3 regions of the Corynebacterium efficiens YS-314 genome follow, and region 2 is predicted to be linked to each of the others. Evidence: riboswitches for the same ligand, from Rfam matches in the RefSeq annotation. Region 2 holds a riboswitch; each other region holds the start of a gene.

What was found. A riboswitch is a leader RNA that binds a small molecule or an ion and turns the genes downstream of it on or off. The one in region 2 is predicted to bind thiamine pyrophosphate.
Region 1: linked by a shared signal. The riboswitch ahead of thiM (hydroxyethylthiazole kinase) and the one ahead of CE_RS05760 (ECF transporter S component) in region 2 are both predicted to bind thiamine pyrophosphate.
Region 3: linked by a shared signal. The riboswitch ahead of CE_RS09630 (thiamine phosphate synthase) and the one ahead of CE_RS05760 (ECF transporter S component) in region 2 are both predicted to bind thiamine pyrophosphate.

Annotation. Positions count from the first base shown of each region.
Region 1 covers NC_004369.1:1,667,319-1,674,491, reverse strand. The annotation lists gene CE_RS07945 (NAD(P)/FAD-dependent oxidoreductase) at 52-1,467, shown strand; TPP riboswitch at 1,597-1,697, shown strand; gene thiM (hydroxyethylthiazole kinase) at 1,691-2,503, shown strand; gene CE_RS07935 (bifunctional hydroxymethylpyrimidine kinase/phosphomethylpyrimidine kinase) at 2,500-4,719, shown strand; gene CE_RS07930 (class I SAM-dependent methyltransferase) at 4,726-5,325, opposite strand; gene CE_RS07925 (PaaI family thioesterase) at 5,394-5,858, opposite strand; gene gndA (NADP-dependent phosphogluconate dehydrogenase) at 5,963-7,173, shown strand, end outside.
Region 2 covers NC_004369.1:1,185,202-1,192,374, reverse strand. The annotation lists gene CE_RS05765 (ABC transporter ATP-binding protein) at 1-771, opposite strand, end outside; gene CE_RS05760 (ECF transporter S component) at 780-1,463, opposite strand; TPP riboswitch at 1,453-1,562, opposite strand; gene CE_RS05755 (4-hydroxybenzoate 3-monooxygenase) at 1,940-3,139, shown strand; partial or broken gene CE_RS05750 (MFS transporter) at 3,188-4,400, shown strand; gene CE_RS05745 (GntR family transcriptional regulator) at 4,719-5,468, shown strand; gene CE_RS05740 (L,D-transpeptidase) at 5,498-6,079, opposite strand; gene CE_RS05735 (hypothetical protein) at 6,325-7,173, opposite strand, start outside.
Region 3 covers NC_004369.1:2,040,857-2,048,029, forward strand. The annotation lists gene CE_RS09620 (S1C family serine protease) at 1-162, opposite strand, end outside; gene rplS (50S ribosomal protein L19) at 629-970, opposite strand; TPP riboswitch at 1,210-1,324, shown strand; gene CE_RS09630 (thiamine phosphate synthase) at 1,324-1,974, shown strand; gene thiO (glycine oxidase ThiO) at 1,971-3,041, shown strand; gene thiS (sulfur carrier protein ThiS) at 3,038-3,238, shown strand; gene CE_RS09645 (thiazole synthase) at 3,242-4,021, shown strand; gene CE_RS09650 (ThiF family adenylyltransferase) at 4,022-5,143, shown strand; gene CE_RS09655 (TIGR04053 family radical SAM/SPASM domain-containing protein) at 5,196-6,398, opposite strand; gene CE_RS09660 (Tex family protein) at 6,437-7,173, opposite strand, start outside.

The DNA.
Region 1 (7,173 bases), 480 kb from region 2:
CACCTACTAGCGCCAGTTAATTTTCTTCAACGACCAGGAGACAGTGACACCATGTCCGAGAACCCCACCCGCCCCGAAGGCGGCCGCCACCACGTCGTCGTTATCGGTTCCGGCTTCGGCGGCCTGTTCACCGCCAAGAACCTGGCCAAGGCAGACGTCGATGTCACCCTCATTGACCGCACCAACCACCACCTCTTCCAACCTCTGCTCTACCAGGTGGCCACGGGCATCCTGTCCTCCGGCGAGATCGCACCGTCCACCCGTCAGATCCTCAGCGGCCAGGACAATGTCAATGTGATCAAGGGTGAGGTCACCGACATCGACATCACCAAGCGCACCGTCACCGCCTCCCTGGGTTCCTACACCCGGGTCTACGAGTATGACTCGCTGGTTGTCGGTGCCGGTGCCGGTCAGTCCTACTTCGGCAACGACCACTTCGCCCAGTTCGCCCCCGGTATGAAGACCATCGACGATGCCCTCGAACTGCGCGCCCGCATCATCGGCGCCTTCGAGCGTGCCGAGGTCTGCGAGGACCCGGCCGAGCGTGAGCGCCTCCTGACCTTCGTGGTCGTCGGTGCAGGCCCCACCGGTGTGGAGCTCGCCGGCCAGCTCGCCGAGATGGCCCACCGCACCCTCGCTGGTGTTTACACCAACTTCAACCCCTCCTCCGCCAAGATCATCCTCCTCGACGGTGCCCCGCAGGTCCTGCCCCCATTCGGCAAGCGCCTGGGCCGCAACGCACAACGCACCCTGGAGAAGCTCGGTGTGACCGTCAAGCTCAACGCCCTGGTCACCGATGTCGACGAGGAGGCCGTGACCTACAAGACCAAGGACGGTGAGGAGCACCGCATCCCGTCGTTCTGCAAGATCTGGTCCGCCGGTGTGGCCGCTTCCCCGCTGGGCAAGCTCATCGCCGATCAGGCCGGTGTCGAGGTCGACCGTGCAGGTCGCGTCAAGGTCAACCGTGACCTGTCCGTGGGCGAGTACAAGAACATCTTCGTCGTCGGTGACATGATGGCCCTGGATAACCTCCCGGGTGTCGCGCAGGTGGCCATCCAGGGTGGCGAGTACGTCGCCGAGCAGATCGCCGCGGAGGCCGAGGGCCGCTCCAGCGATGAACGCGAGGACTTCGACTACTTCGACAAGGGCTCCATGGCCACCGTGTCCCGCTTCTCCGCCGTGGTGAAGATGGGCAAGGTCGAGGTCACCGGCTTCATCGGCTGGCTGCTGTGGCTGGGCGTCCACCTGATGTTCCTGGTCGGTTTCCGCAACCGCTTCGTCTCCGCGATCAGCTGGGGTCTCAATGCCCTCTCCCGCAAGCGCTGGAATCTCGCCACCACACGTCAGCAGCTGCACTCCCGCACCGCGCTGGCCAAGCTCGGCCAGGTCATCGATGAAAAAGACGGTGACGTGCCCATCGAGCTGAAGGACACCACCCGTTTCGGTGCCGCCAACAAGCTGAAATAGGCCCACCCCCAGCTCGCCCCCACCCCCTGACCCCGCCGGAACCTCCCGGCAGGTGTCCGGGGGTGTTGTTGTCTGTCCGGGGTCATCCCCACCCACCAGCCATACAGACCAGACCTTTTGCTAGGGTGAGAACCAGGCACGGGGTGCCTGTCCACCGTGGACAGGCTGAGAACACACCCGTTGAACCTGCTCTAGCTCGTACTAGCGAAGGGATGGCCGTTGCATGGCTGACTCATATCTTCATGCGCCCACATTGGTGCGCGCCACCACCCCACTTGTCCAATGCCTGACCAATGCCGTGGTCATGCAGTTCACCGCCAATGCCCTCCTGGCCATCGGGGCCAGTCCCGCGATGGTGGACACGCCGGCTGAATCCTTCGATTTCGCCGGGGTGGCAGACGGGGTCCTCATCAACGCCGGCACACCGTCGGCCGAACAGTATGCCGGGATGGAACGCGCCATTGAGGGAGCCACCGCTGCCGGTACTCCCTGGGTACTTGACCCGGTCGGTGTGGGTGGTCTGGCGGAACGTTCGGCGTTCCTCCGTCGGGCCGTCGACAAGCATCCGGCCGCGATACGCGGCAACGCCTCGGAGATCGTCGCGCTGGCCGGTCTGGGCGCCGGTGGACGCGGGGTCGATGCGACCGACGACGTCGCCGATGCCGTGGAGGCCGCACAGGTGCTCGCCCGGCGCACCGGCGGGGTCGTTGCCGTCACCGGAGCAGAGGACCTCATCGTCTCACGTGGACGTGTGTCGTGGCTTAAGTCCGGGGACCCCATGCTGCAGCTGGTCATCGGCACCGGCTGCGCCCTCGGCGCGGTGACCGCCGCCTACCTCGGTGCCACCCAGGACACCGACATCGACCCCCACGACGCGGTGGTCGCCGCGCACGCCCACCTGGGGGCCGCCGGCCGCATCGCCGCCACCCGTGCCACCGCACCGGGCTCCTACGCCGTAGCGCTTATCGACGCACTCCACCAACTCGACCGCAACCAGCTTGCCAACCTGACCCACCTCCGGGAGGAGAACCGATGACCGATTTCAGCCTCTACCTCGTCACCGACCCACACCTTGGAGGTGGCCCCGAGCGGGTCGCCGGGATTGTCGAGGACGCCATCAACGGTGGTGTCACCGTGGTGCAACTGCGCGACAAGGATGCCGACGAGCAGACCTTCCGGGAACATGCCATGGAGCTCAAACGGGTGTGCGACCGCCTGGGGGTGCCCCTGTTTCTCAATGACAGATTCGCCGTGGCCGCGGAGCTGAGCTGCCACGTGCACATCGGCCAGGGGGATCTGCCCTATGTGCAGGCCCGCCGGCAACTGCCCGGGCATCTCATGATCGGGTTGACCATCGAAACGATGGATCAGCTCGAGACGGTGATCGCCGACTGTACCCGGGCGGGCATCGCCCTGCCGGATGTGGTCGGTCTCGGTCCCGTCCAGGCCACGGACACCAAACCGGATGCCCCGCAGGCGGTGGGTGTGGACGGCGTGGCTGCCATGGCCAAGGTCGCACGTGCCCACGGTATCGCCTCCGTGGCGATCGGCGGGGTCGGTCTTGCCAACGCCGCTGATCTGGCGCGTACCGGGGTGGATGGACTGTGCGTGGTCTCGGCGATCATGGCGGCCCCCTCCCCGGCGGAGGCCGCCCGGGAGCTGCTGGATGTGTGGGAGGCGGGGCGTCGCGTGGCACAGCCACGGGTGCTCACCATCGCCGGCACCGACCCCACCGGTGGTGCCGGTGTCCAGGCTGATCTGAAATCCATCGCCGCGGCCGGTGGCTTCGGAATGTCGGTGATCACCGCCCTGGTCGCACAGAACACCCATGGTGTCACCGGGGTCCACACCCCGCCCGCCGACTTCCTGGATGAGCAGCTGGAATCAGTGTTCTCCGATGTCACCGTGGATGCGGTGAAACTCGGTATGCTCGGCCGGGCTGACACGGTCCGTCAGGTCACCGGGTGGTTGCGTACCCGCCCCCACGGTCCGGTGATCCTGGATCCGGTCATGGTGGCCACCAGCGGCGACAGCCTGCTGGACCCCGATGCCACCGAGGCCCTGCTGGAGCTCGCGACCGTGGTCGATGTGATCACCCCGAATATCCCGGAGCTGGCGGTGCTGTGCGGTGAGCAACCGGCTCCCTCCTTCGATGCGGCGATTGAGCAGGCGCGGCGTTTCGCCACAGACGTGGGCACCACCGTCATTGTTAAGGGTGGACACTTGACTGGTCCCCGTGCTGATAATGCAGTGGTGTATCCGGACGGCTCTGTCCACATGGTGGCCAACCCACGTGTTGACACCACCAACAGCCACGGGACCGGATGCTCACTCTCGGCGGCGCTGGCCACCCGGATGGGTGCAGGTCACCCGGTGGATAAGGCGCTGGACTGGGCGACGCGCTGGCTCAACGAGGCACTGCGCGGTGCCGACGCCCTGCAGGTGGGCTCCGGCAGCGGGCCGGTGGATCATTTCGCGGTGACCCGGCGTCTGCTGCGTGCCGCAGATGCAACGCCGTGGCCACATCTGCGGATGGGTGCCCCTTCGGATGGGATCATCACCCCGTCCGACACACAGAGTCCAGCCCCAGCCCTTGCCCCGGCGGGCCCCTACACCCGGGCGCTGTGGGAGGCCACCGGTGATGTCCTGGGTGAGATCCTCGACTCCGGGTTCATCCGGGGCCTGGGTGATGGCACCCTGTCGCGGGAGGAATTCCTCTTCTACATCGATCAGGACGCCCACTATCTGCGCCAGTACTCCCGCGCCCTGGCCACCCTGAGCTCGCGCGCACCGGATGCCCCCGCACAGGTGGACTGGGCCACCAGCGCCGCCGAGTGCATCACGGTGGAGGCGGAACTGCACCGCACCTACCTGAACAAGGGCCTTGCAGAGACCGGGGTATCCGCCCCCTCACCGGTGACCATGGCCTACACCGATTTCCTCATCGCCCGCTCCCACGCCGATGACTACGTCGTGGGCGCGGCCGCGGTCCTGCCCTGCTACTGGCTGTATGCGGAGATCGGACTCATCCTGGCGAAGCAGAACCACCCCGAACACCCCTACACCGACTGGTTGGACACCTACTCCGGTGAGGGGTTCCTGGCCGGCACGGTCAAGGCCATCGCGCGCGTGGAGGCGGCGATGGCCGGGGCTGGTCCTGACCAGCAGCGGGTTGCCGCGCAGACCTACCTGAGTGCCTGCGTCCACGAACGGGAGTTCTTCGACCAGGCCACCAGACAGGGCTGGAACTAGCGGAATCTAGCTGGCGGGCTGCTGGTTACGTGTGAACACGGCGACGAGGAACTGGGACTCTGCGACAAACGGATGCAGCTCCCAGGACTCGTAGGCGTTTTCCAGCTCAAAACCGGCAGCACGGGCGGTGGCCAGGAAATTCCCGAAATCCCAGCCCCGGCCCGCACCGAAACCGATGACGGCGCGGCCGTGCGGGGCGAGTGCGCGGTGCAGATTCCCCAGGGCGGGCTGGCGGCCCTCCTCGGCGAGGAAACCCATGACATTGCCAGCGGAGACAATCAGATCGAAATTGTCCTCCGGGATGGGATCGGTGGACAAGTCCCCCACCACCCACCGGGCCTTGGGGTAATCCTGCTTGGCGTAGCCGATGAGTACCGGGTCCAGGTCGGTACCCAGGACATCATGGCCACGCTCCGAGAGGTAGCCACCGATGCGTCCGGTGCCACATCCGGCATCGAGGATCCGGGCACCGCGGGGCGCCATGGCGTCGATGAGACGGGCCTCGCCGTAGATGTCCTCCCCCTCGGCGACGAGGTTGCGCCAGCGTCGGGCGTAGTTCTCGGAGTGGGACGGATTGTTGGCGGTGATTTCTTTCCAGGTTGGCATGTACCCGAGTATAGGAAGACCCCGGCGCGCCGGGTTCGGAGGATGGTCAACTGCGGGTCAGTGTTCCGTCAGCCCAGGACCATGGTGCGCAGCGTGGTGCGGGCCACCAGTTCACCGTTGTGGGTGCACAGAATCTGCCAGACCTGGGTGCGGCCGCCCTTCTGGATGGCGGTGGCCTCGGCCCGGATCACGCCGTCACGGACCGAGGCGATGAAATCGGTGTTGTTGTTGACCCCGACCACGGGTTTGCCCCGTCCGAAGATGATGCCCGCCGTGGACCCGGTGGATTCCGCGATGGCGCAGTAGACACCACCGTTGACCAGGCCGGCGGGCTGCAGGTGGTTTGCGGTCACCCGTAATTCGCTGACCACGCGTTCGGGGCCGACCTCCACATACCGCAGACCGAGGGTGCGGTTGAGGCCTGCACTGGCGTTGTTGAGCTGTTCCAGCTCATCCCCGGTGAGGGGACGTTGTTCGGCGATCCGTGCCATGGAGAAGACATCGGTGATGGTATTCGGGGACATCTGAGACATGCCATCAGCATAGTGGGGCCGCGTCAGCGGATGTGATCTAAATGATATTACCTTTTGGGTGATTCCTGCTGACATACCGTGGGGCTGTGCGTATGATCATAACTATGACAAACCCAGATTCCCTCGCCCAGATCGGTGTGGTCGGCCTCGCTGTAATGGGGTCCAACCTCGCCCGCAACTTCGCCCGCAACGGTCACACCGTCGCTGTCTACAACCGCAGCACCGACAAGACCGACAAGCTCATCTCCGATTATGCCACCGACGGCAACTTCATCCCCACCAAGACCGTCGAGGATTTCGTCGCCGCCCTGGAGAAGCCCCGCCGCGCCATCGTCATGGTGCAGGCCGGTGCCGCCACCGACGCCGTGATCAACCAGCTTGCGGATGCGATGGAGGAGGGAGACATCATCATCGATGGTGGTAACGCTCTCTACACCGACACCGTGTGCCGTGAGAAGGAGATGGCAGCCCGTGGCCGTCACTTCGTCGGTGCCGGTATCTCCGGTGGCGAGGAAGGTGCCCTCAACGGCCCGTCCATCATGCCCGGTGGCCCGAAGGAATCCTGGGAGGCTCTCGGCCCGTTGCTGGAGTCCATCGCCGCCAAGGTGGACGGCGTTCCCTGTGTGACCCACATCGGCCCTGATGGAGCGGGCCACTTCGTCAAGATGGTCCACAACGGCATCGAGTACGCCGACATGCAGGTCATCGGCGAGGCCTACCAGCTGCTGCGCTTCGGTGCTGGCATGGAGCCGGCCGAGATCGCCGATGTCTTCGCCGAGTGGAACAAGGGCGATCTGGACTCCTACCTCATCGAGATCACCGCCGAGGTCCTGCGCCAGGTCGACGCCGAGACCGGCAAGCCGCTTGTCGACGTCATCCTCGACGCCGCAGGCCAGAAGGGCACCGGCCGTTGGACGGTCAAGGAGGCCCTCGACCTCGGAGTCCCTGTCACCGGCATCGGCGAGGCCGTCTTCGCCCGCGCACTATCCTCCTCCCTCGATCAGCGCAAGGCCGCACAGGGCAACCTGCCGACCGGTGCCCTGACCACCTTTGAGGAGCTGGGTCTGGACAAGGCGGAATTCGTCGAGGATGTCCGTCGCGCACTGTACGCCTCCAAGCTGGTGGCCTACTCCCAGGGCTTCGATGAGATCAAGGCCGGTTCCGATGAGCACAACTGGGGTGTTGACCCCCGCGACCTGGCCACCATCTGGCGCGGTGGCTGCATCATCCGGGCGAAGTTCCTCAACCGCATCGTCGAGGCCTACGACAACGACCCGGAGCTGCCCTCCCTGCTGCTCGACCCGTACTTCAAGGG
Region 2 (7,173 bases):
GTGGAAGGAACGGGGCGGTCCCCACTGCGCGAGCAGGTGATCGGCGGAGACCAGGGCGGTCGTCCCGGCCTCCCGGCGGGTGGGCAGACCGGTGGGTGAGACCAGGTCATCGGCGTGGATCCCCCGGACCCCGTCTGCCTCGAGGCGGAGGATACGGTCCACAGTCCCCGACCACAGCTGGTGGCGGTGCTCCACAACGATGAGGGTGGCGCCGGTGGCGTCCACCACACGGTTGACGGCCTCAACCACCTCGCGCTGGCCGGCCGGATCGAGGTTGGCGGTGGGTTCATCCAGCAGGATGAGCCGGGCACCCATCGCGATGACCCCGGCCAGCGCCAGGCGTTGTTTCTGCCCACCCGAGAGATGCCGGGTGGGATGTGTCAGGGGCAGGTCGAGACCGACCATATCCAAAGCCTGCTCCACCCGCGGCCAGATCTCCTCCCGCGGGATGCCGAGGTTCTCGCAGCCGAAGGCGACATCATCACCGACCCGGGAGGCGATGACCTGGGAGTCTGGGTCCTGGAGGACGAGGCCGGTGGCGGAGGCGTCGACAAGCAGGGAACCGTACGTCTGCCCTTCCGTGTCATCACCGAGCACGCCGGCCAACGCGGCGAGCAGGGTTGATTTGCCCGAACCGGAATCACCGGTGAGCAGCACCCGCTCCCCCGGCGCGATATCAAGAGTGATGTTGCTGAAGGCGGGTTTCTTCCGCGAGGCGTGACGGTAGCCGAAATCCCGGACCGTCACCCGGGTACCCATGGTGGTGGTCATGGGTGTGTTCAGACCTCCCTGCGCAGTTCACGGCCGGCGGCGAACCGGTCCAGCGCACCCGTTTTCGCCAGGGCGCGGACCAGGTAGAAGCTGACCACGCCGGCCAGCAGCGCACCGGAGATCATCAGGCAGCTGAAGTAGATGATGTTGAAGGCCAGGGACATCGCGAAGTAGGCGCTGAGGAAAGCCTCCAGGATGTAGGCGCCGACACCGGCACCCATCCCGGCGAGGATGGCCACCGTCAGGGTGAAACGCCGGTACAGAAACAGCGCGAAGACCAGTTCCGCGCCGAGTCCCTGGGCGATCCCGGAGTACAGGGTCTCAATGCCCCACTGCGAGGCCAGGGCCGCGGACACCGAGGCGGCGATGACCTCGACGAACAGCGCGGCGCCGGGTTTGCGGATGATGAGCCCACCGAGCACACCGCCGAGCAGCCAGATGCCGACGGCCAGACCGCCCAGGCCCGGGGTCAGCGCGTCGAAGGCGGTGAACCAGGCATATCCGATGGAATTCCACACCACGAAGATCAGCCCGCAGGCCACGCCCAGGACCGCGGCGATGACGATGTCGATCACGCGCCAGGTGTGTCGGGTCTGTGGGGTGGGGCCGGTGGTGACACCGGTTCCCCCGGGCGCACCGGTCTCCCCTGGCTCACCGGTCTCCCCGGTTGATGGCAGACGTGTATCAGTCATGTTTCCTCCCTATCGCCGGCATTACCCGGATCAGGTTCAACGGTTGTGGCTGTGCCACCTCTCAGCCCGGACTTTCACCGGACACCCGTGCAATATCGAATTAGTGCTCCTACATACTAGTCCACGGACCTGGGGAGTTGTCCAATACCGCCTGGGCGGGCTGGTGGGCACGCATGTCGACGTGACACATCGCCCCCAACACCCCTCATCGACACCCCTAGCTACACCCTTGGCCATGGTTACGCCAGGTCAATTGCGCAGGCCGGGCCCGATCCCCCACCCTCACCCCCGTTCACTCTGCGAACATGCGGCCGGGATATTGCTATCACCTCTGCCATTGCCTACTTTGAGACCCATATCACTAACCACATCTGGGGGCCATCGGGCACACATCGCCCCGCACACCCGGGGGCGGGGATCCCCGCCGGACCCCACCCGACAGCCCATACCCCACAGCCCACCTGAAGGAGCCTTTCATGAACCACGTACCAGTAGCCATCATCGGTGCGGGTCCGGCAGGACTGACCCTGGCCCACCTCCTGCACCTGCAGGGCATCGAATCCGTCGTGTTTGAAAGCCGCTCCCGGCAGGATGTCGAGGAGACCGTGCGTGCCGGCATCCTCGAGCAGGGCACCCTGAACCTCATGCGGGAAACCGGTGTGGGCGAGCGCATGGAACGCGAGGCCGATCACGATGAGGCCATCGACATCGCCATCAACAACGAGAACATCCGCATCCCGCTGACGGAGCTGACCGGCCACAAGGTGGCCATCTACCCGCAGCATGAATACCTCAAGGATTTCATCGCCAAGCGCATCGAGGACGGCGGTGAGCTCCTGTTCGAGACCACCGTGGACTCCGTGGAGAACTTCGAGGGTGACGCACAGGAGAACAAGGCCACAATCACCTACACCGGTGTTGATGGCACCACCCGGCAGCTCACCGCGGACTATGTCGTGGCCGCCGACGGCTCCAACTCCCCCTACCGCAAGATCATCACCGATGATGGTGGCATCCGTGCCCGCCACGAGTACCCCTACGCCTGGTTCGGCATCCTCGTCGAAGCGCCCAAGACACAGAAGGAACTCATCTACGCCACCCACCCCGAGGGTTTCGCACTGATCTCCACCCGCACCGACACCGTCCAGCGCTACTACCTCCAGTGCGATCCCAATGACACCCCGGAGATGTGGTCGGATGACCGCATCTGGGAGCAGCTCCACCTGCGTGCCGACTCCCCCGGCATCACCGTCTCCGAGGGAAAGATCTTCGACAAGGCCGTGCTGCGCTTCCGCTCCGCTGTGACCGAGCCGATGCAGAAGGGACGCCTGTTCATCGCCGGCGATGCCGCCCACACCGTCCCACCCACCGGCGCCAAGGGCCTCAACCTCGCCGTGGCGGATGTCTCCGTGCTCGCACCGGGACTCACCCGCGCAATCAAGCGCAACGACACCGGGCTTCTCGACGACTACACCCGCCTCACCGTCCCCCGCATCTGGAAGGCGCAGCACTTCTCCTACTGGATGAGCTCCATGCTGCACGCCGTTCCGGGTGAGGACCACTTCGCCACCCAGCGTCGCTTCGCCGAGCTCCGCTCCGTCCTCGAATCCGAGGCCGGTCAGCGCTACCTGGCCGAGCAGTACGTGGGCCGCGATCTGCCCCGCTTCGACTACTGACACCCACCCACCTCCCATCCCTTCCTATCTCTTAAGAGGACCCCGCCCGTGACCACCTCACACGCAACCCCCACCACCCCGGCGCCCACCCGCAGTGTCGGGGTGGTGTTGGCACTACTCTGGTTCGCCATCGTCCTGGACGGCTTCGATCTCGTTGTCCTCGGTGCCACCATCCCCGCCATGCTCCAGGACACCTCCTGGGACCTCGACGCCGCGCATGCCACCCAGATCTCCACCCTCGGGCTGGTGGGCATGATGATCGGCGCATTGACCATCGGTTTCCTCACAGACAAACTGGGGCGTCGCCGCGTGATGATCTTCTCCGTGGCGGTGTTCTCCAGTATTCACCCTGCTCTTGGCCTTCACCTCGGACATCACGCTGTTCACGCTGTGGCGTTTCATCGCGGGTGTGGGACTGGGTGGGGCACTGCCCACCGCGATCGCCATGGTCACCGAGTTCCGTCCGGGCACCAAGGCCGGTTCCGCCTCCACCACCCTGATGACCGGTTACCACGTCGGTGCGGTCGCCACCGCCTTCCTGGGCATCCTGCTCATCGAGCCACTCGGCTGGCACTCGATGTTCATCGCCGGTGCCGTCCCGGGCCTCATCCTGCTGCCACTGCTGTACTTCCTGCTACCGGAATCCCCCCAGTTCCTGCTGTCCACCGGCAGGGCTGAGAAGGCACGCGAGATCGCCACCGCCTACGGTCTGAACCTCGATGATGACCTCGACCGGGAGCACAAGCAGGAGATCAGCGAGTCCGCCTCCCTCTCCGCCCTGTTCAAGCCGACCTTCCGCCGTAACACCATCGCCATCTGGGGCACCTCCTTCATGGGGCTGCTGCTGGTCTACGGCCTGAACACCTGGCTGCCACAGATCATGCGCCAGGCCGATTACGACATGGGAAACTCCCTCGGCTTCCTCATGGTGCTCAACATCGGGGCCGTGGTCGGACTGCTCATCGCCGGCCGGGTCGCCGATATCCACTCCCCCCGCAAGACCGCCCTGGTCTGGTTCGTGATCTCCGCGGTGTTCCTGGCGCTGTTGGCCGTGCGCATGCCCCTGGTGGGCCTGTACCTGGTGGTGTTCCTCACCGGTGTGTTCGTGTTCAGCTCCCAGGTTCTCATCTACGCCTTCACCGGCGAGAATCACCCGTCCCAGATCCGTGCGACCGCCATGGGTTTCTCCGCCGGTATCGGACGACTGGGTGCGATCTCCGGACCACTGCTCGGTGGCATCCTGGTCGGCATGGGCATCGCCTACCCGTGGGGTTTCTTCGCCTTCGCGGCCGTCGGACTTCTCGGTGCCCTGATCTTCTCCACCTCCACCACCCTGCGCAATCGCACCCGCGTCGTGGTGCACCAGCCCTAGGACAGCAGTACCTGACCCCGGCCGCGGTGAGCTGATAACAGCTCCCCTCGGTCGGGGTTATCTGTGTGGATATATCCCGTAACGGCCCCACACCGCACGGACATGGGCCACCATATGGTGTGGGTCACCGCAGAAAGTTGACTCCACCCTGCCCTACCGGCAGGATTATTATAATAAATTGATGTGATGAGATCTTCGGGAGAATCCATGACCACAGCCCAGCAGGAGCTGGACCCCACCACCGGGGTGCCCCTCTACCGGCAGATCAAGGAGATCCTCCGATCCGAGATCACCGACGGTTCAATGGACCCGGCAATCCCCATGACAGAGGCGCAGCTCCTGGAACGCTTCGGCGTCAGTCGGGCCCCGATCCGGCAGGCGCTGCGCGATCTGGCCGATGAGGGCTATGTCTACCGTAAACAGGGCAAGGGCACCTTCCCGGTGCCGGGTCGACGCATTGAACGTGGTGCGAATGTCCGCCCCGGTGCGCTCTACCAGCACCTGACCGAACAGGGACTGAAGACAAAGACGGCGGTCTCCGAGCTCAAACGGGTCATACCACCTGACCATGTCCAGGAACGACTGGGGCTGCCCAGGGAGGAGAAACTCCTGCACTTCGTCCGGCTGATCTGGGCGGAGGACATTCCCGTGGCCCATTCCCGGATCTACCTGCGCGCCCCTGCGGATTTCAATCCCACCCAACAGGACCTGGAAGGTGAGGAATCGGCCTTCGAGCTCCTGGAGCGTAATTTCGGCATCGCCCTGACGCGGTCGGACAATGAGGCGTGGGCCACCGCCGCCACCGAGGAGACCGCAGGCCATCTCGATGTGGCGGTGGGCAGTCCCCTGCTGGCGATCGAGACCATCTTCATCACCAACGGTGGCGCACCCGGCGGTTACCGCCTGGCCATGCACCGCTCCGATGAGTTCAAATACCAGTTCACCACCGGCGGTTGATCCCGGGGTATTACCCCGTACCCCCGGGGTCAGTAGATGTGGATCAGGTCCCCGACCTGCAGGGTGTGGAAGTAGACCTCGGCATCACCCGGCGCCAGGCGCACACACCCGTGGGAATCACCCGCCGGGTCCCCTTCATGGAAGGCGTGCCCCACGCTGGTGAAGTACACCGCAAACGGCATGGGTGCCAGATCGAAGACATAGGAGACATCATCGATGACCTTGCGGGAGACATGGAACCCCGCGCGCGGGGTCTCATATCCCGGTCCTCCCTGCCCAATCGGCACCGCCCCGTAGGTGACCTGCCCATTGTCCTGCAACCAGGATCGCCCACCATCCAGATCCACACACGCCCGGGCCTCGGGTGGGCACTCACCGTAATCGAAGGGTTCAGGTTCAACGATCGCCGGAGCGGAGATCTCCGGTTCCACCGGCTCGTCCGCAACGGTGATCATCTCCGCGGTGGCCGTGGTGGCGGGGTTAACCGCGGTCGCGTCGGATTGCGCGACGGGTTGATCATCTGCGACCACCGTGGCGGCGAAGATCACCCCTGCCACTGCTCCGAGGGTGATGGTCCCCATGGTCAAGGTGCCGAGACGGGTTGAGAGCATGACGGTCAGTGTAGGTAACGGTGAGGTGTTTTTCTCAGCAAAACCATTTTAGGTCCACCGGAAAGGGGGATCACCCCCCATGCCATGAGATAGCCGTGAAGGACGTCCGCAGAAGTGTCACCGCCGAACACCCCTCGCGGCTGATGCTGCCCTTCACCAGGGGCTGACCGCACGCTTGTCGACGACACGACCCCCGACCGGAACTGTTGCGTTCCCCAGGTCGGGGGTCTCCGTGTGTGTGCGTGCTAGAAGAATCCGGCGAACATCCCCATATTGTTGGCGAGGAAGACCGCGATACCTCCGATGGCGGCAAGAACAGCCACGATGGCAGCCACCAGTCCGAGATTGTTTCCTCCACCTCCCGGTGTTCCACCATCATCAGGCGGGGTCTGGGTGGTGGTCGGGGTGGTGGTCACCGTCACGGTCGGTGCGGTGACGGTGGCGGTGACCGGCTCCGGGGTGACGGTTTCCGTGCCGGGTTCAGCGGTGACGGTCACCGGCTCGGGCGTGGACGTGACGGTGGATCCCGGTGCAGTCGTGGTAACCGGTGCCGGGGTGACGGTGGTGGTCATGGCAGGGGCGGTCACCGTGGTGGTCTCCCCTGGGGCGGCCACGGTGGTGGTGGCCGGTTCCGGGGTGGTGGTCACCGTGGTGGTCTCCCTCGGCGCACTGACGGTGGTGGTGGCCGGTTCCGGGGTGGTGGTCACCGTGGCCTGGGGTGCGGTCACCGTGGTGGTGGCAGAGGCGGAGGTGACCGTGGTGGTGCCGCCCGGTTCGGTGATGGTCGTGGGGGCGGCGGTGACCACCACGGTGCCGGCCGGTGCGGTGGTGGTGACCGGCGCGGGGGTGACCGTGACCGTATCCGGGGTCGCGGTGACCGTCACGGTCGGTGTCACGGTGGTGGTCGGAACCACACCGCCGGTGAGGATGAAATCCTCACAGTTCTGGGCGGCCCTGAACAGTGCCTGGGGCGAGACCACTGCCTCATACTGTCGCTTCAGTTCCGCCAGTGCCGCCCGGTGGGGTTCCAGCATGGTCTGGACATTGGGGGCGCTGCCCACTGTCACGACGAATAGTCCCAGTGGCAGATCGAC
Region 3 (7,173 bases), 860 kb from region 2:
ACCCACCACCACGTGGTTGTTGGTGATGGCGATACCCGACGGGTCGATGATGAATCCGGATCCCTCCCACGCGGATTCCGATGGGTCGACAGTGCCGGGTTCAATGAAGGTACCCTGACCGACGATCTTGACGGTTGCATCGGCGAGGGTATCGAAGGTCACCGCGTTGACGGTGCCCGCATGGGTGGTACCACCTTTGGATGCGGTGGTGGCGGGTGAATCAGAATCATCCGAGGAAGAACATGCCCCAGCAGTAGTGTGGCTACGCCCAGTACTGCTACCAGTGATCTGTTCCTCAGCCTGGTTGTGTGCTTCAAAGCCATGACGGGCTCCTTATGTTAACGCCCATGGCACAGAGGTACCCGTCGGCGACTAATGGGTCCAATCAAGAACTGCACACAGCAAGCCAAGGTTTTGCACTGATTTTGACAGGAGGTTGAGGAGCCAAGAACACAAAACTCTTAAGGATATTGAACGTTGATCATAATTTTACTATTTTCCCCCGCAAAACAGGAGGAATCTCACCCACGGCTTTCTTCATTCCCCCATGAAAAAACCCCGTCGCCACCGGAGAGATCCGGTGGCGACGGGGGTTGCAACCCGGGATGGTGTCAGGACACCGTCAGGTTTAGCGCTTCTCCTTGATGCGGGCAGCCTTACCGCGCAGTTCGCGCAGGTAGTACAGCTTGGCGCGACGGACGTCACCACGACGGACGACCTCGATCTTCTCCAGGTTCGGGGAGTGAACCGGGAAGGTACGCTCAACACCGATGCCGAAGGAGACCTTACGCACGGTGAAGGTCTCGCGGATGCCACTGCCCTGGCGGCGGATGACAACACCCTTGAAGAGCTGGGTACGGGTGTTGGTGCCTTCGATGACCTTGACGTGAACGTCGAGGGTGTCACCGGGGCGGAAGGCAGGAACGTCGTCGCGCAGGTATGCGGAGTCGACCTTATCCAGAATGTTCATGTAGACAGTCCTTTGACAGTTAGGGAAAGAGGACCCTGGCGGCACTTCCCCTGTGGTGGGGCGCTCGGCCGGTTCGTATCCGTTTCAATTTTGCGCCACTGCGGACCACCGCAACCCCTTCTGTGCAGAAGGTGCCACGAGACACACAGTCAACCCATGCATTCTTTCATGTCTGCGCGGCTGATGCCAAATCCCGCCCCCGCCCTTCACGGCGTGGTCCGCATCATCTACACTCAGGCCCCAACCCCCACGGGCGCCCGGGGCACCGGGCTGAGATTGCGCTGCCTTGCCGCGCAAGGACCGTATGAACCTGTCTGGTTAGCACCAGCGAAGGAAGAGAGGCCTACAAGGACATGCGTCCCACCCCTGATCTGCGTTGTTATTTCATCACCGGCCACGGCAGCCACGAACACATAGTCGATGTCGCCCGGCGCGCGGTGGCAGGTGGGGCCCGCACGGTGCAGGTGCGCAGCAAACCCATCACCGCCCGTGAGCTCTACGCACTCACCGAGGCCGTCGCGCTCGCCGTGGGCGAGACCGCCCATGTGCTTGTCGACGACCGCGTCGACATCGCCCTCGCTCTGCGCCACCGCGGCCTGCCCGTCCACGGGGTCCATGTCGGGCAGGATGATCTTCCTGTCCGTGATGTCCGTGCCCTGCTGGGCGAGGAGGCCATCATCGGTCTGACCACCGGCACCAGGGAGCTGGTGGAGGCCGCCAATGAGCACGCGGAGGTGCTCGACTACATCGGTGCCGGGCCGTTCCGCCCGACCCCCACCAAGGATTCCGGTCGCCCACCACTCGGTGTGGAGGGTTACCGGGAGCTGGTGGAGCTCTCCAGGCTTCCGGTGGTGGCCATCGGGGATGTCACCGCCGATGACGCCCCGGCCCTCGCCGACACCGGTGTCGCCGGTCTGGCGGTGGTGCGTGGCCTCATGGAATCCGCTGACCCGACCGGTTACGCCCGGCGTCTGATCACCGGTTTCGGGGAGGGTCGCCAATGAGCAGCGTCACCGTCGTCGGTGGTGGTCTGGTCGGTCTTGCCACCGCGGTACGGCTGGCGGATGCAGGTCATGTGGTGACCCTGGTGGATCCCGATCCCGCCTCCGGTGCCACCCACCACGCCGGTGGGATGTTGGCCCCGGTCGCGGAGGTGGTCTACCGGCAGGAGGCACTGTTCCCGTTGATGCTGCGCTCGGCCGCGCTGTATCCGGGGTTGCTTCGGGTCGTCGACAAGCACACCGATCTGCCCACCGGGTACCGCACCGAGGGCACCCTGGTGGTGGCCGCGGACCGGGCGGATGCTGCCCATCTGGCGCAGTTGTCGGACTACCAGTCCGCCAACGGCATGGAGGTCGAACGTCTGACACTGCGTGCAGCCCGGAGGTTGGAACCTGCCCTGAGCCCGCAGCTGGCCGGGGCCGTGCACATCCCGGGCGATCACCAGATCAACCCGAGGATGTTCGCCGCGGCCCTGCTCGACGCCCTGGATAATCTCGGGGTGGAGGTCCGCCGGGAACGGGCCACTGCGATCCCCGATGATGAACAGGTGGTGCTGGCCAATGGTCTGGGCGCAGGGCAGCTCCACCCGGGGTTGCAGCTGCGTCCGGTCTACGGCGACATCCTGCGCCTGGGTGTGCCGGATCATCTCGCCCCGCTGCTCACCCGGGTGGTGCGCGGGTTTGTGGAGGACCGCACCGTCTACCTCATCCCCCGCACCGACGGCACCCTCGCCATCGGGGCCACCTCACGCGAAGATGAGCGGCCTGTCCCCCGCGCCGGCGCGGTGCATGATCTGCTGCGCGATGCCACCCGCCTGGCCCCCGGCATCAAGGAGTGCGATTTCCTCGAGGCCACCACCGGCGCGCGCCCCGGTACCCCGGATGATCTGCCGTACCTCGGGCGGGTGGATGAACGCCTGATCATCTCCACCGGGTATTTCCGCCACGGGATCCTGCTGACCGCCCTGGCCGCCGAGGCGACCCTGGCCATGGTCGAACACCGCGATCCCGGGATCGATCTTCACGCCTGTGCCCCACACCGACACACCACCCAGAAGGAGCATCCATGAACATCACCCTCAACAACCAGTCCGTGACCACCACCGCCACCACGTTGAGTGCCCTGGTGGAGAACACCCTCGGGCAGCTGCCGGACGCCGGGGTCGCCGTGGCCGTGGACGGTGAGGTGGTGCCCCGCTCCCAGTGGGACCGCCCGCTTGCCGACGGCCAGCACATCGACATTCTCACCGCCGTCCAGGGAGGTTAACCCATGCTCACCATCGCCGACCGCACCTTCGACTCCCACCTGATCATGGGCACCGGTGGCGCCACCTCCATGGCGATGCTGGAGGAGTCACTGGTGGCCTCCGGGACGGAACTGACCACGGTGGCGATGCGTCGTCACGCAGCCACGACCACCGGGGAATCCGTCTTCGACCTGCTGCGCCGCCTGGACATTACCCCCCTGCCGAACACCGCGGGTTGCCGCACCGCACGGGATGCCGTGATCACCGCGAAACTCGCCCGGGAGGCACTGGGCACCAACTGGGTGAAGGTGGAGGTCATCGCCGATGAACACACCCTGCTGCCCGATGTCGTCGAACTGATCGACGCCTGCGAACTGCTCGTCGCCGAGGGTTTCGTGGTGCTGGCCTACACCTCCGATGACCCGGTGGTGGCCAGACGCCTGGAGGACGTCGGGTGCGCCGCGGTCATGCCCCTGGGCTCGCCCATCGGCACCGGCCTGGGCATCCTCAACCCGCACAACATCGAGTTGATCTGCTCGCGGGCAGGTGTACCGGTGCTTCTCGACGCCGGTGTCGGCACCGCCTCCGACGCCGCCCTGGCGATGGAACTCGGTTGCGACGGGGTGCTGCTGGCGTCTGCGGTCAACCGGTGTCAGGACCCCGTGGCGATGGCGCGCGCGATGCGTTATGCCGTGGATGCCGGCCGTCTCGCCCGCGGGGCCGGGCGCATCCCGAAACGCGAACACGCCGTGGCCTCCTCCACCTTCGACGGACTGGCGTCCTGGTCGGATCAGGTGTTGTAGATGGCACTTCCAGAGATGTCCCTTCCCGACATGGCACTTCCCGACACCGAACTGCGCCGCACCGCCCGCCAGCTCGCCCTCTCCGGCTGGGGCATGGAACAGCAGGAACGTCTCCACCGCAGCCATGTGCTGGTCATCGGTGGTGGCGGCCTGGGATGTCCGGCCATGCAGTCGCTGGCATCCGCCGGTATCGGACACATCACCGTCATCGACGATGACACCGTGGACATCACCAACATCCACCGGCAGATCCTCTTCGGTGCCTCCGATGTGGGCCGGCCCAAGGTGGAGGTGGTCGCCGAACGCCTGCGTGAACTCCAGCCCGACATCACGGTGACCGCCCTGCGTGAGCGCCTGACCGTCGACAACGCGGTGGAGCTGGTCGGTGGGGTTGATCTGGTTCTCGACGGATCGGATTCCTTTGCCACCAAATACCTCGTGGCTGATGCCGCCGAGATCACCGGTACCCCCCTGGTGTGGGGCACGGTGCTGCGTTTCCGCGGGGATGTCTGCCTGTTTGCCGATGGTGTGGGCCTGCGTGATCTCTTCCCCGTCCAACCCACCGGTGATTCCATCCCCGACTGTGCCACCGCCGGTGTGCTCGGGGCCACCACCGCCACCATCGGTGCGCTCATGGCCACCGAGGCCATCAAGTTCCTCGCAGGACTACCCACCCAGCCGGGACGCATGCTCAGCTACGACGCCCTGACCACCACCACCCGCAGCTTCACCGTGGGTGCGGACCCGGCGCGTGACCGCGTCACCGGGCTCCAGCCGAGCTACAGCGATGCGGTGTGTGCGGTTGGCCCCTCCCCCGAGGAGTTGCTCGACCAGGTCCGGGCCGGTGCGGCGGTGCTGCTGGATATCCGGGAACCGCATGAGTATCTGCTCAATGATTCACTCGCCGACCTGGATCCGGTGCGTCTGCCGCTGTCGGAGATCACCGGTGTGGATACCGTGTGGCATGCCCTCGGTGAGGCCCGGCGCGACGCACGACGCGATACCCGGCGCGTGGTCGTGCACTGCGCCTCCGGGGTGCGCAGTGCCACCTTCGTGGAGCAGTACGGCGACCTGGGTTATGACCTGGTCAACCTCCCCGGCGGCATCAATGCGCTGGGGTGAGCGGCCGGGATCGGCGATGAGGCTCCGGGGGAATCCGCGGGACCACGGAAGGTCAGGACCCCGGGGCTGATATCCGGAGCGCCCGGTGTCCACGCTCCTCCCGCCGATCCCCCTCGTCCGGTGTCCACGCCGCAGGAACGTGGGAGCAGGTCGGGTCGGAGGCCAGGGGGTCGCCGGTGATCGCGTACGCCGTGGACCGGGAGCCACCGCACACACTGGCGAACTCGCAGACCGAACATTTTCCCCGCCATGTTGAGGGGTCACGCAGGGACCGGAAGACCGGGGAGTCGGAGTAGATCTCCGGCAGGGGTGTGTCTCTGACGTTTCCGCAGTGCAGAGGGAGGAACCCGTTGGGATACACATCACCCAGGTGGTCGATGAACACGAAACCGCTGCCCGCGTTGACCGCCATCGGTGGCCGGGGCCGACGGGGTGTGGTGGGCCTTTCACCGAGCAGCCGGGTGGTTGCGTCCGTCAGGTAGCGGTACAGTTCCCCTCCCTGATAGCTCTGCCCCTGTGTGCGTTGCAGGACAACGCGCCGGTACTGGGGCGCCTCGGTGGTTTTGATGGCCACACGGTCCGAGACGTCGTGGAGCCAGTGGAGGACGTCCTCGCGCTCGTCGGCATCCAGGGCGCCCAGACCCGCACCACGGCCGGTGGGCACGAGGAAGAACACGCTCCACAGCCGCGCGCCCATGTCGATGACCCGGGCCAGCAGCGCCGGTGCCTGATGCACGTTTCCCGCGGTCAGCGTGGAATTGATCTGCAGCCGGTAACCGAAGTCGGTGACCACCCGGGCCATCTCCACCGTCTGCTTAAAGGTGCCGGCGAAACCCCGGAAGTGATCATGGGTCTCCGCCACGGCCCCGTCGAGGGAGAGCGATAACGCCGATCCGCCGGCCTCCCGCAGTTCGACGAGCCTGGCGCGGGTCAGGCGTGGTGTCACCGAGGGGGACAGCGAGATATTGAGTCCGAGACCGGTTCCGTACCGGGTCAGCTCCGTGAGATCACCACGTTCGAAGGGATCACCGCCGGTGAGAACAACCAGCGGACGTGGATGATCATAGGTGGCCAGCGAGTCCAGGAGGGCGAATCCCTCCTCAGTGCTCAACTGGCCGGGTGCGGGCTCATGCTGGGCATCGGCCCGGCAGTGTCGGCAGACCAGCTGGCAGGCGCGTGTCACCTCCCAGATGGCGATGAAGGGTTTGACGTTGAGGTCATGGCGAACCTGTCGGACCATCTGGCTGCGAGTCATACCCTCAAGATTAAACCCGGATAGTCCCGTAGAAAAGTCTAGTGTCCCAGGCCCGCCCGCCTGAGCGCATCGGACATGGCGCCACCCGCAGGTGCGGTCGGTGCTTGTCGACGCTGCCCCTGCCCACCACGGGCCGGGGTTCTGCCGTCGTTGCGGCCTCCACGTGGGTTGGTGCGCTGGTTGTTCCGCTGTGGCTTCCTGGCAGGCTGGCCCGGTTCATCATTCAGGCGCAGGGACAGGCCGATGCGTTTACGGTCCACATCCACCTCCATGACCTTGACCTTCACCACCTGGCCGGAACGGACCACCTCATGGGGATCGGAGATGAACTTCTCGCTCATTGCCGAGACATGGACCAGACCATCCTGGTGGACACCGACATCCACGAAGGCACCGAAGGCCGCCACATTGGTCACGGTGCCCTCCAGGATCATCCCCGGGCTGAGGTCGGAAATCTTCTCCACACCCTCCTTGAAGGTGGCTGTCTTGAATTCAGGGCGGGGATCACGGCCGGGTTTGTCCAGCTCGGCGATGATGTCGGTGACGGTGGGAATACCGAACTGCTGATCAGCGAAATCCTCCGGGCGCAGGGTGGAGAGCACCGCGGTGTTGCCGATGAGGTCGCCGATGCCCACGCCGGTGGCCTCGACGATGCGTTTGACCACCGGGTAGGCCTCGGGGTGTACCGCGGAGGCATCGAGCGGGTCCTTCCCGCCGTTGATACGCAGGAAACCGGCGCACTGCTGGAAGGCCTTCGGCCCCAGACGCGGCACCT